Regions from separate parts of the Gallibacterium faecale genome, predicted to be linked through region 2. Evidence: riboswitches for the same ligand, from Rfam matches in the RefSeq annotation. Region 2 holds a riboswitch; the other holds the start of a gene.
The links. Region 2 has a riboswitch for thiamine pyrophosphate ahead of thiB (thiamine ABC transporter substrate binding subunit). Riboswitches for the same ligand answer to the same signal wherever they lie in the genome.
Positions count from the first base shown of each region.

Region 1 (4,493 bases), on a different contig from region 2:
TCGAGTACATAACGAGAATAAGCGATACACGCAGCTGACTCTGGTGTTTGTTGTAACTCTTCTAAACTCACGTGCCATTCTTCACAATACGCAATATGTGTCTTTACCTCTGTTAAAATCGCTTGTAAATCATGGCTAATCGCTGTTAATGCAGAAAAGTTATCGCATTTATACATAGCCAACGCTAAAGCACGGCTGTAATGCAACAAATAATGGTAATCTTGTTTAAGATAATGTTGAAAACATGGTTTAGCTAATGTTCCTGTTGCCAGTTGTTGCACAAAACGATGTTCAACATAATCTTGCCAATAAGGTGCGGCATTTTGTATTAGTTGCTGGGTAATCGACATAATTTCCTCACAATAATTAACGTAATTGGTTTGCCCAAGGGAGAAAGTAACGCAACAATTTGTCGGTTAAGAAAAAGAACAGTAATGTGATAAACATCAACACAAACAACGCTGCAAACATTAAATCCACCTGCATTCGAGCATTGGCGTGTAACATTAAATAGCCCAAACCTTGATTAGAACCTACCCATTCGCCAATCACGGCACCAATCGGTGCTATGGTGACGGCAATTCGTAATCCAGATGCTAATGAAGGTAATGCCGCCGGCAAACGTACTCGCCATAAAATTTGTAATGGCGTGGCACTCATGGTTTTACTGAGTTCTAACCAGGTTGTTGGCGTATTGCGTAAACCGTCATAACAAGCTGCTGTCACTGGAAAATAAATAATCAAAATCGTCATTGCGATTTTTGAAGCCATTCCGTAACCAAACCAAAGCACTAATAAAGGGGCAATCGCAAATACTGGAATCGCTTGAGAAACAATTAATAAAGGTAATAACAAAGAGGAAAGCCAATTAGACAAGGAGAGCAATAAAGCGGAAAGTAACCCTAATAAAAAACCTAAGCAAAGCCCTAATAAAATTTCCAATAAAGTCACTTGAATATGTGCCAATAGTAAGGCAGTTTTTGATTGCAGTTGATCCAATACATCAATTGGTTTGGGTAACATATAGTGGGGTAAATCAAAAACAACCACTGTGGCTTGCCATAACAACAAAAGTGAACAGGACAATAAAAGCGATTTAATCAAAGAAGAAAAATGCTGCATTTATCATTCTCCTTGCTGTAATTGGCATAATAAGTGTTGATGTAATTGCCAAAATTCTGCTTGTTCTGGAGAACGTATTGTTGGCGTAATTGGCGGCGTTAATACCACTTGTCCTGACTGCTTTTGCAACACAAAAATCTGATCACAAAGCATTAATGCTTCTTGCGGATCATGGGTAATCAATAGTACCGTTTTGTTTGCTAATAATTGACGGGATAAGGTTTGCAGTTGTAATCGAGTCACTACATCTAACGCTGAAAAAGGCTCATCCATTAATACAATTTCGGCTGACTGCATTAATGTTCTCGCTAAGGCAACTCGTTGGCGTTGCCCTCCAGAAAGCTGATAACACGCCTTATCTCGATATTCCAACATATTGACTGCTTGCAGCAGTGTTTCCGCTTGTGCATAACTGGCTTTATTTTTGCGTCCCTGTAAATGCTGGATTAATTGCACATTCTCAATCACCGATAACCAAGGAAACAACCCATCATTTTGTGCCATAAAAGCAACTTGTTGTGTTTGTTTGTCTGTCTGTTGAAAAACAATTTCACCTGATTGAATTGAATCTTGCTCTAAACCAGCAATCACACGCAATAAGGTAGATTTACCTACCCCAGAACGCCCTAAAATTGCTGTCCAGTCGCCTTGCTTCAAACAAAAATTAAAATCAACAAACAACGCTTTCTTATCAAAAGCGAGGTTTAAGTGGCGAATTTGCACTGCGTTCATCGCTAGATCCACAATTAACAACGATCTAGATTACACACAAAGAAAATAGAATGGGTAAGAAAAATAGAAATAAATGAAGATATTTGAACTGTTTGCATAATTAGTTTCCTACGTCAGTGTTAACTGTATCAGGTTCACGGGTATTATCTCAGCTGCTCAGCAGCACCCCGACTAACGCTGTTTAATGTACAAGGAAACTTTAGAAAATACAACTTAAAATAGAGGAAAAACAGAATATAACTTTAGATTATATCTAATCAATTTAATTTACTTGTAATCTCTAATACCTATGCTAATTTAGCAGCCTTTTTGATTTTTTAGGAACAATTTATGCAATCTTTAATAATTCTTGATGGCGGTATGGGTCGTGAATTGCATCGCCGTAATGCACCTTTTCGTCAACCAGAATGGTCTGCCTTAGCGTTAATGGAAACACCAGATATTGTCCGTGATGTTCATGTAGACTATATCAACGCTGGTGCTAATGTGATTACAACCAATAGCTATGCGGTTGTGCCTTTCCATATTGGAGAACGTTTTTATCAACAAGGTGAACAACTTGCCGCTCGGGCAGGAAAAATAGCACAACAAGCCGTACAACAAAGTGGCAAATCTGTATTAATCGCTGGCTCATTACCACCTCTATTTGGCTCTTATCATCCCGATCTATTTAATCCAGAACAGGCAGAAACGCTTGCGAAGCCATTAATTCAAGGGTTATCTCCCTATGTTGATATTTGGTTAGCCGAAACACAAAGCAGCATTATTGAAATGCAGACTTGGCGCAAATTATTAGGCGATGATCCTCGTCCATTCTGGAGCTCTTTTACTTTAGATGATTCCGCTATGCAAACCGAACCTAAATTACGTTCTGGAGAATTAGTTGTAGATGCAGTAAAACAAGCCTTAGCATTAAAAGCGACCACGATTTCGTTTAATTGTAGCCAAATTGAAGTTATGGAAGCTGCATTACGCCAAGCAAAAACAGTTATCGATCAACAACCATACCCAGTTAATCTTGGTGTTTATGCCAACGCCTTTGAGCCACAACCAGAAGAGATGCAAGCGGCTAACGAAGCGATTGATGAAATTCGTCAAGATAGTACCCCAGAAAACTATCTATTTTGGGCTAAGAAATGGCGGGCTATTGGCGCTAATGTCATTGGTGGTTGTTGTGGTATTGGTCCTGAACATATTGCACAACTTGCCCAACACTTACGTTAATGGAGATAGTATGACAACAGCAAAAATCGGACTTTCTGCATTAACTGCATTAGTGATTAGTTCTATGATCGGTTCTGGTATTTTCAGCTTACCGCAAAATATGGCTGCTGTTGCAGGTTCCCAAGCCTTATTAATTGGTTGGCTAATTACTGGTGTGGGTATTATTTTCTTAGGCCTTTCATTTGCTTGTTTAGCGTCTTTACGTCCTGAATTAGATGGTGGTGTCTATGGCTATGCTCGAGCAGGATTCGGCGAATTAATGGGTTTTCTCTCTGCTTGGGGATACTGGCTTTGTACCACGATTGGAATTGTTGGTTATCTCGTGGTTGCCTTTGAAGCATTAGGTACATTTACTGATCAGTCTGACATTCTTATTTTTGGTAAAGGTAATACTTTATGGTCATTTATTGGTGCTTCTTGTATCGCTTGGTTAGTCTATGCTTTAGTCGCCAAAGGAATTAAAGAAGCTGCTGGTGTGAATTTAATTGCAACTATCGTTAAGGTTTTTCCATTACTGCTCTTTATTGGATTAGCCATTTACTTCTTTGACAGCCAACGTTTTTTTGCTGATTGGCAAGGACAAGGCATCATCACTGATGACCAACAACCTGCTACCTTAATTGATCAAGTTAAGAATACGATGTTAATTACCTTATGGGTTTTTACAGGTATTGAAGGTGCAGCCGTTTTATCTAAACACGCGCAACGAAGAAGTGATATCGGTCGAGCAACAGTTATCGGTGTCGTGATTACCCTATTAATGTATGTCGCAATTACGTTACTTTCTCAAGGTATCTTACCTCGTGCAGAAATCGCAGAAATGCCGAATCCATCAATGGCAGGCATCCTTACTTCAATGGTGGGTAATTGGGGAAAAGTGCTAATCACCTTTTGTTTAATTGTTTCTGTTTTATCCTCTTATTTAAGTTGGACATTATATGCTACTGAAATCCCACATTTAGGGGCTAAAAATGGTGTCTTTCCGCCTTCATTTACTAAACTAAATCAACATAATGTGCCTCACTTTTCCCTACTATTTACAACACTCACCGTACAACTCTGTTTATTTTTAGTTTGGAAAACGGGAAACAGCTACGAAACACTTCTGCTAATTTCCACCTCAATGATATTAATCCCTTATCTATTGGTCGGTGGCTTCTTATTAAAATATGCACTACAACACAACCTTCATTGGCGCTATAAACTTGTTGGAGGTATCGCTACTCTCTACGCGACATGGATTGTTTACGCTGCTGGAATTGAATACTTACTACTCTCTGTTCTCCTTTATTTACCAGGCGTATTACTATTTTTATATTCACAACGCAAATTCTCAGGTAAATGGCAATTACGAGGGTATGAAAAGATAGTATTGTTACTATTAATCATCCTAGCTATCCCAGCATTTTTGCAAC
Region 1 covers NZ_JAQIBB010000123.1:26,637-31,129, forward strand. The annotation lists gene tenA (thiaminase II) at 1-350, opposite strand, end outside; gene PF272_RS12415 (ABC transporter permease) at 367-1,122, opposite strand; gene PF272_RS12420 (ABC transporter ATP-binding protein) at 1,126-1,854, opposite strand; TPP riboswitch at 1,943-2,034, opposite strand; gene PF272_RS12425 (homocysteine S-methyltransferase family protein) at 2,185-3,078, shown strand; gene PF272_RS12430 (basic amino acid/polyamine antiporter) at 3,089-4,493, shown strand, end outside.
Region 1: another riboswitch for thiamine pyrophosphate. It lies ahead of PF272_RS12420 (ABC transporter ATP-binding protein); the one in region 2 lies ahead of thiB (thiamine ABC transporter substrate binding subunit).

Region 2 (4,493 bases):
CGTTGATGTGGTTCGCTATAAGTATGATTTTCACCCTGTAACCAAATTTCACCTTGATTCACTTGTTCAAAACCCGCAATAAGGTTCAATAAGGTAGATTTTCCTGCACCGCTCGCACCAATAACCGCCGCTTTCTCCCCTGCTTGCAGCGTTAAATCAAACATCATTGTCATCGGTGGATATGCATATTGCACCTGTTTCAGCTTAATCATTTTGTTTATTCTGTTCCGTAAATAAGAAAATAAAGAAATAAAACAATAACAGCACCATTGCCGTCACAGCCGCACCATCACTTTGATAATGCCCTAACTGCCGATACAGTAATAATGGCAAAGAGGTAAAGCTATCACTACCAAATAACGCAATAGCCGTAAAATCTCCCAAAGAAATCGCTGCAGCTAATGCAAACGCAGCGCGTAAAGGTTTTAACAAAGTTGCTTTTTCGACAATTCGCCAACGTTGCCAACCGCGAAGATTCAGTGATAAACAAAGGCGGTGATAGTTGGTCATATTATGATAAAACGCTGGCGTTAATAGCTGTAAAGCAAAAGGCATCGCCACAAATGCATTACATAATGCCACTAATAAAAATAACACCACAATATTGGCATCAATTTGCCCTAACAATAAAAATAATCCCGTTGCTAACACTAATGTTGGTATCGCCAGAATAATCGTGCCTATGTTTAATAAGAGTTGGCTAGTTGTTTGTTGCCCTCGCCAATAAAGCTGCCGAGTCGTTAGTAATAAAGCCACTGCTAACATAATACAAAATGTCGCCGCAGTAGGAGCTAATAACAGCGAAAACATGATCGCTTGCCATAATTCAGCTTGCAGTAATTGCTGCCAGAATTGACGAGCGTTTAATCCAGCTATCAAGGTTTCTAATAATGGACTAACAATAAATAACGCCGCTATCAGTAGCACTAATCCATGCCACAGGCGCTGCCAGCGAGATAACGGCACTCGCCATTGTTGTTCACTGACATTCCCCATCTGTTGATAACGAGCAAAACGGCTATTAATCGTAAATAACAAAAAACAGAATACAAACTGCAAAATAGCTAATAACGCCGCAGTTTCAATCTCAAAATCAAAGGTAATTGCTTGATAAATCGCCACTTCTAAGGTGGTATATTTTGGTCCACCACCTAGCGTTAACACGATTGTAAAACTGGTAAAACAGAGCAAAAAGATTAAGCCAAATAAACTGAAACAGATTGGGCGTAAAAAAGGTAACTCTACCCAACGGAAAAAATGCCAGCCACGTAGATTTAATTGTGCGGCCAGTTTAAATTGGGCAGGAGAAAGTTGTTGTAAACGTTGATGTAATACCTTAGCACTTAACGGAATATTAAAAAATAAATGAGCTAATAGAATTCCTGTTAAGCCATAAATATCAGGTAATTGTAATTGAAACAGGCGTAAAACTTGGTTAATCCAACCATTAAACCCATAAATTCCTAAAATGCCAAATACTGCTACTAATGCAGGTAACACATAAGTGAGTGAAAAGATTTTTAGTAGAATATTTTTGCCAGAAAACTCCAAGTAAAATAAGGCTCTAGCAACAAGTAATCCTAAAATAACCGATAAAAATGCAGATAACCCTGCCTGATAAAAACTAAAATAGATGACTTGGTGTAAATATTCATTGGTCAATAAACCTACCCATTGAGATAAAGCATTTTGTTGCAATAATTGCCAAAGGCTGCCGCCATAAATGGCAGCAAGCACACATAAAACACTAAATCCCGATAATAGGTAGGAAGATTGCCTAAGCCAACGCACGAACTTCATTATTTAGATAAAGCATTTTGCCAAGTCTCTAGCCAAGCTTTCGTTTGTTGGTGTGTTATTTTCGAAGTATCAATCGTTTTTTCAGATAATAGTTGTTGGCGTAATTGATCATAATGAGACTCAATCGGCGAATCAGTTACTGCAAACATCACATTACTTTGGCTAATAATTTTTTGTGCTTCCGGACTAATTAAGAATTGTAGGAATTGATCCGCCAATTTCGCCTGTTTACTTGCTTTTAATTTGGCCGCCACTTCAATTTGTAAGATGTTTCCTTCACTAAATACTGTTGCAGCATAATGATCATTTTGTTCATTTAATAGATGGTATAAAGGTGAAGTACGATAACTCAATACCAAATCTCCTTCCCCTTTTAAGAAAGCGCCGTATGTATCACTCCAACCTTTCCCCACAGTTACAGTATGCTGAGCAAGTTGCTGCCAAGCTTGAGCGACTTGATCTTGTGGATACACTTGATTCATCCAAAGCAATAAGCCACGCCCTACGGAACTGGTACGTGGATCTTGATAAATCACCCGTAAATCTTTTCTTTCGACTAACTCTTTTAACGTTGTTGGTGGTGTTGTTAATTTTGTTTTGTCATAAATAAAAGCATAGCTACCAAAGTCATACGGAATATAGGTATTACTTGTCCACTGCATCGGGAGTTTTAAACTAGACGTATCTACTGAAGTCGCTGCAAATAATTTAGATTGTTCTGCCGCTTCTAATAAACTTTGGTCTAGACCTAATGCAATATCCGCTTTACTGTTCTTCCCTTCTAAACGTAAGCGATTAAACATAGTGACACTACTATCAAAAGCAACAAATTTCAGATCACATTGGCATTGTTTTTCAAAAAGTTGTTCTAACTTTGGACCTGGTCCCCATTCAGAAGAGAAAGAATCGTAGGTATAAACATTTAAGGTAGTTGGTGCGGCAAATGAAACAGTGCTTACAGTTAAAGCACTGGCAAAGATAACTTTTTTTAACATAATTGGTTTCCTATTCCATAACATAACTGCAATGAACAGGATTTTGAATAGCTTGATGCTTCTCAAATCCCTCCGCTGCGACTAATCAGTTCAGGTTCGACGGGTATTATCTCAGCTCCATAATTATTATGCTTAATGGTGCACCCCGTTGAGAACGGGCATTACTATACGAGATCAGTATGGATTACACAATAAAAATTACATCCAATTTAATTGTTTAAGAATCACAATACCAATCGCTGAACTAACAATAGAACCCAATGTTGTAATCCCAATAATATTCGCCGCTGTTTTCGCATTACCGCCCATACTGCGTACCATTGGATAACTTGCTGCTGCAACTGGCGTTGCTGACATTAAGAAGATTACACCTAAACCAATACCTGTTAGCCCAAATAGACGAGCGACAATCACCAGAATAAAAGGCGCAATTAAAATACGTCCGATACTGGACTGAAAAGCTAATTTTGATGAGGGATCTAAGCCTTTAAAATCTAAGCTAGCGCCAGTACAAAGTAACGCTAGAGGTAGCGTCATTCGCGATAAATAATCGCCTGTACTCATTAATGAGTTTGGAATTGAAAAGCCAAACTTGCTGATAATTAATGCCACAACGATAGACAAAATTAATGGATTCTTCGCAATTTGTTTCGCAATATGTAATACACTTGGTTTGCCTGTTGTTGAAAGTGAACGGCTTAAGGTAATTACAGCTAAAATATTATAGAGGATGTAATCAATGCAGTATAAACCGAAGCGGAAGCAATTCCCTCTGTACCATAGGCATTCGCACATAATGATAGACCAATAATCCCTGTGTTACCTCGGAAAACACCTTGAACAAAAGTCCCTCTTTCTCGTATATCCGCCACATAACGAGCCGCAAACAACTCTGCTAAAAGAAACGTAATTAAACAGCCAACATACCCTGCCACAATAATTTATAATTGAGCGCCATAATCTGTTGGGTGTTGCACAATACTTAAAAACAATAATGCTGGCAAAGTAATATTAAAAACCAACTTTGAACCTTGTTGGCAAAATTGATCATTAATCATACCGATACGGCGTAAATAGATCCCCAAAAATAACATCAAGATATTGGGTAAGGTAACACTAACCGAGAATGAAATAGAACTAAGGAAGCCATCCATTATGATATTTCCTTGTTAATACATTGTTAAAATTAATATGCTAGAAAAATTTTAAAAAAAAAGAAAAGAGATAGATAGAAAGAAGATAAAAGCTGCATCTCTTAACTTAGATAGTTACTTATGTTATCACTATCGAAATGCAGCTTGAATTGGAAAATAACGATTAGTTAAATAATTATTATCTTAAATCACTCACAACCTAAATTACTTTAGGTCGTCTTTATTATCATTACGCTTTTTTACCGCTTAATTTCCCAACAATAATTGTCAGGATTAACATCACTAACACAGGAATCAACCAAGTTAAGCCTTCTTGATAGAATGGGAAGCGTTTTAAAATCGTTTCAACACTTTCTGGTAAAATTCCCATATTTTTTAAGCTATCACATAAACTAAACAGCGTAGTTAAAGCGATAGTCGCGTTATAACTCCAGCTGATTACTGGCAATTTCTTACGTAACAACTGTAATACTACCAACATAATAGCAACTGGATAGATCAGTAATAATGCTGGAATTGTGACTCTTAATAAGGTATCTAATCC
Region 2 covers NZ_JAQIBB010000053.1:15,743-20,235, forward strand. The annotation lists gene thiQ (thiamine ABC transporter ATP-binding protein) at 1-212, opposite strand, end outside; gene thiP (thiamine/thiamine pyrophosphate ABC transporter permease) at 205-1,791, opposite strand; gene thiB (thiamine ABC transporter substrate binding subunit) at 1,800-2,795, opposite strand; TPP riboswitch at 2,845-2,953, opposite strand; gene PF272_RS05295 (AEC family transporter) at 2,994-3,590, opposite strand; gene PF272_RS05300 (AEC family transporter) at 3,737-3,949, opposite strand; gene brnQ (branched-chain amino acid transport system II carrier protein) at 4,179-4,493, opposite strand, start outside.